One region of the Leclercia sp. W6 genome, then DNA from elsewhere that is predicted to be linked to it. Evidence: predicted binding sites of a transcription regulator. Region 1 holds the regulator's gene; the other holds the start of a gene.
The links. Region 1 encodes sigma-54, which starts transcription at its own class of promoters, with help from an activator protein. Its sites were predicted from a motif close to GTTGGCACANNTTTCGCTNT; they were not measured.

Region 1 (2,201 bases):
AGTTCACTGATGATCTCCAGCGCACGTTTTTTGCTCTGGCAGTGAACGGCACTGCGGGTACATTCCTGATTAAGGACACTGCTCAGTTGTAGAGTGGAATCGTTATTCATCATAATTTCACCTAAGCGCTAACTGTACAAAGGGCCCGTTGTGTTTCACAACAGGCCATCCTGCACCCGTTAACTGCCCGGACAATTAGTGTTGTTTCAGTTTGTCTTTATGTTTGTTTAGCTGTCGTGCCAGCTTGTCAATCAAGCCGTCGATAGCCGCGTACATGTCCTGCCCTTCCGCACTGGCATGGATTTCGCCCCCGTTGACGTGCAAGGTAGCATCCGAGATATGAGTCACTTTTTCCACTTTTAACACAACATAGACCTGGTTGATCCTCTCGAAATACTGCTCGAGCTTAGCGAACTTGGTATTCACAAATTCACGCAGGGATTCAGTGATTTCGACATTGTGTCCTGTGATGTTGAGCTGCATAGTGTCTTCCTTATCGGTTGTGTCAGACCAGTTGTTTACGCTGGTTTGACGGCGGAATGGATAAAGACTCTCGATACTTCGCAACAGTGCGGCGTGCCACCATGATACCTTGTTCGGACAGCATGGTGGTCAACTTACTGTCACTCAGCGGTTTCGCGGGGTTTTCCGCGGCGATCAATTTTTTCACCAGCGCCCGGATGGCTGTCGACGAGGCTTCGCCGCCGCCTTCGGTGTTGACATGGCTGGAGAAAAAATACTTAAGCTCAAAAATACCACGCGGGCTGTGCAGATACTTCTGCGTCGTCACGCGAGAAATGGTCGACTCATGCATCTCGACGGCCTGGGCGATATCCGCCAGCACCATCGGTTTCATAAACTCTTCACCCTGCTCAAAAAACGCCTGCTGCTGCTCGACGATGCAGCGGCTGACGCGCAGCAGTGTATCATTGCGGCTCTCAAGGCTTTTGATCAGCCAGCGGGCTTCCTGCAGATTACTGCGGATAAACTGGTTATCCGAGTCGTTGCGCGAGCTGGTGCACATTGAGGCGTATTGCTGATTGATTTGCAGGCGGGGAATGCTGTCGGAATTCAGCTCGACGGTCCACAGACCGTTATGCTTGCGCACCAGCACATCGGGAATGACATACTCCGGCTCGCTGGTCTGGATAGACTGCCCCGGGCGCGGATCCAGAGACTGAATCAGGTTGACCGCCTCTTTCAGGATCTCCTCTTTCAGCCGCGTGACGCGCATCAGTGAGCGGAAATCGTGGTTGGCAAGCAGATCCAGATGTTCGCTGATGATAAGCCGGGCCTCTTCCAGCCACGGGGTCTCTTTAACAAACTGCGAAAGCTGAATGAGCAAGCAGTCACGGAGATCTCTCGCGGCGACGCCAATCGGGTCAAAGCGCTGAACGCGCTTCAGGACCGCTTCGACCTCTTCGAGCTCAATCTCGTCATCGCCTATGCTCTCCAGAATATCGTCCAGCGACACGGTCAGATAGCCGGTCTCATCCACGGCATCTACAATGGAGGTGGCGATGGCGCGATCGGTATCGGAGAACGGTGTCAGCTCTACCTGCCACATCAGATAATCCTGCAGTGACTGGGTGGTCTCGCCCTGATAGACCGGCAACTCGTCATCCTGGTAGTCTGCGCGTGTACCGGATGGCGTGCCGGCGGTGTAGATCTCATCCCAGCTGGCATCGAGAGGGAGCTCGTCAGGCATCTCTTTTTGCTCAAGGGCATCAACCGTGTCGAGGGTCTCGTTATCCTGGCTTTGTTGCGTTTCTACCTCATCGTGAAGATCGGTTTGCTCGAGCAGGGGGTTACTTTCCAGCGCTTGCTGGAGCTCCTGCTGCAGTTCCAGCGTCGACAGTTGCAACAGACGAATAGCCTGTTGTAACTGCGGCGTCATTGCCAGCTGTTGGCTGAGCCTTAATTGCAAACCTTGCTTCATGTTCAGAGCATTTTTCTCCGTTTACGCGAGTCTTAACTTCTACCCTATCAGAGTCTGAAGTCTTCCCCAAGATACACGCGCTTAACATGATCGTCTTCGAGGATCTGCTGCGGGGTACCGTGGGCGATGAGGTGGCCCTGGCTGACGATATAGGCACGCTCACACACCGCCAGCGTCTCACGTACGTTGTGGTCGGTGATGAGAACCCCGAGGCCACTGTCGCGCAGATGCTCAATAATACGTTTGATATCGATAACCGAAA
Region 2 (2,201 bases), 1.7 Mb from region 1:
GCCCACCAGACCAGCAATGGCACCGGAACAGGCACCCAGCAGCGAAGGCTTGCCGCGTACCGCCCACTCGCCAAAGATCCAGGAGAGGATAGCGCCCGCTGTCGCCACAACGGTATTCACGAAGGCCAGCGCCGCGATTTCATTTGCTGCGCTTGCGGAGCCAGCGTTAAAGCCAAACCAGCCGAAGTAGAGGATCGCGGTGCCAGTAAAGACCATCGGCAGGTTGTGCGGTTTGAACGCCTCTTTGCCGAAACCGACGCGTTTGCCAATCAGGTAAGCCCCCACCAGCCCCGCTACCGCGGCGTTGATATGCACAACGGTACCGCCCGCAAAGTCCAGTGCGCCATGAGAAGCCAGCAAGCCGCCACCCCAGACCATATGCGCCACCGGCACGTAGGAGAGCGTGAGCCACACCACCACGAAGATCAGCACGGCGGAGAAGCGGATACGTTCCGCCAGCGCCCCGACAATCAGCCCGACGGTGATACAGGCGAACGAGCCCTGGAACGCCACGTGGATGTACTGATAGAAGCTGCCCATGACCGCGGTCAGCTCGATATTTTTCAGCATCGCCCAGTTAAAGCTGCCGAAGAAGGCGTTGCCCTCCCCGAAGGCCAGCGAGTAGCCGTAAACCACCCACAGCACACAAACCAGCGCAAAGGTCACCGTCACCTGGGTGAGCATGGAGAGGACGTTTTTGCCGCGGATCAGGCCGCCGTAGAAGAGCGCGATCCCCGGAATGGTCATAAACAGCACCAGCGCGGTGCAAATCATCATAAAGGCGTTATCGGCTTTGTCTGCTACCGCGGGTGCAGCCATTGCCAGCCCCGGCAACAGCGCCAGAGACCCCAGACCTGCTTTAAGTGTTGTTGTGTTCATTTTCTCGATCCCTATCACTGTGTGCCTGCTGTTTTACAGTGCCGCTTCGTCGGCTTCGCCTGTACGAATGCGAATAACGCGTTGCAGCTCAGCAACGAAAATTTTGCCGTCGCCAATTTTGCCGGTGTAGGCTGCTTTGCTAATCACGTCGATGACTTCTTCCAGCTGATCGTCGGCAATCGCCACGTCAATCTTCACCTTTGGCAGAAAGTTGACGCTGTATTCCGCGCCACGGTAGAGCTCTGCATGCCCCTTCTGTCGACCAAAGCCTTTCACCTCGGTGACGGTCAGCCCTTGAATACCCATTGAAGAGAGTGCTTCACGCACGTCTTCGAGCTTGAATGGTTTGATTACCACGGTAACCAGCTTCATATATCCCCTCCAGTCAGAATTCGGTTTTGGCGAGCTAACGAAGGAGGTATTGCAAGGGGTGTGCCAAAATTGAAAAGGGCGTGAATACGAGGCATCGCGATAGATGGCGAAAAAAAACGCACCATGACAGTGCAGGGTGCGTTTCATTTTTGCACCAACCGATTCAGCGGCTGGCAGGTTGCTTAATTTTAGTGCATCAGGCGCTGAGGGACTCCTCCCGCGCGCTGGCGGCCAGCTCTTCGCCAGCGAGCTGCAGTTGATACATTTGCCAGTAACGCCCTTTCGCCTCAAGCAGTTGCTTATGGGTGCCGCGCTCAACCGCCTGGCCGCGGTGAAGCACCAGAATGGTATCTGCCTCAACTATGGTCGACAGACGGTGGGCAATCACCACCAGAGTGGTGTGCTCGCGTACCGCCGCCAGCGCCTGCTGGATAGCCTGCTCGGTGCCGGAATCGATGCTGGCGGTGGCTTCATCGAGGATGAGCACCTGCGGTGTATCGATCAACACCCGGGCCAGCGCTAATAGCTGCTTTTGTCCGACTGACAGATTGTTACCCTGCTCGCCCAGCCGGGTATGGATACCGTCGTGCAGGCCGCGGGCCAGCTCCGCCAGCTGTACTTTCTCCAGCACGTCCCACACCTGCTCTTCGCTAAAGGGCCGCCCCAGCGTCACGTTGGCATAGAAGGTGTCGGCCAGGACCACCGGATCCTGCTGCACCATAGCCACCCCTTTACGCAACACGGCGTGGCTCAGGGTCGAGAGCGGGCGCCCATCCAGACGAATTTCACCTTCGGTGAGCGGGTAGTAGCCCATCAGCAGGCTGGCGAGGGTACTTTTACCGCTGCCGGTATGCCCCACCAGCGCGACAAAGCTGCGGGACGGTACCGTCAGGTTGATATCCTGCAATACCAGACGATCGTCGCGATAGGCAAAGGAGACCTGATCAAAT

Region 2: glnK (P-II family nitrogen regulator) is a predicted target of sigma-54. The motif match lies at 1,300-1,319, and genes of this name have one in related genera.

Annotation. Positions count from the first base shown of each region.
Region 1 covers NZ_CP031104.1:4,219,291-4,221,491, forward strand. Annotated here, with positions in the region: gene ptsN (PTS IIA-like nitrogen regulatory protein PtsN) at 1-113, opposite strand, end outside; gene hpf (ribosome hibernation promoting factor) at 196-483, opposite strand; gene rpoN (RNA polymerase factor sigma-54) at 506-1,939, opposite strand; gene lptB (LPS export ABC transporter ATP-binding protein) at 1,987-2,201, opposite strand, start outside.
Region 2 covers NZ_CP031104.1:2,565,494-2,567,694, forward strand. Annotated here, with positions in the region: gene amtB (ammonium transporter AmtB) at 1-879, opposite strand, end outside; gene glnK (P-II family nitrogen regulator) at 913-1,251, opposite strand; gene DVA43_RS12630 (SmdB family multidrug efflux ABC transporter permease/ATP-binding protein) at 1,448-2,201, opposite strand, start outside.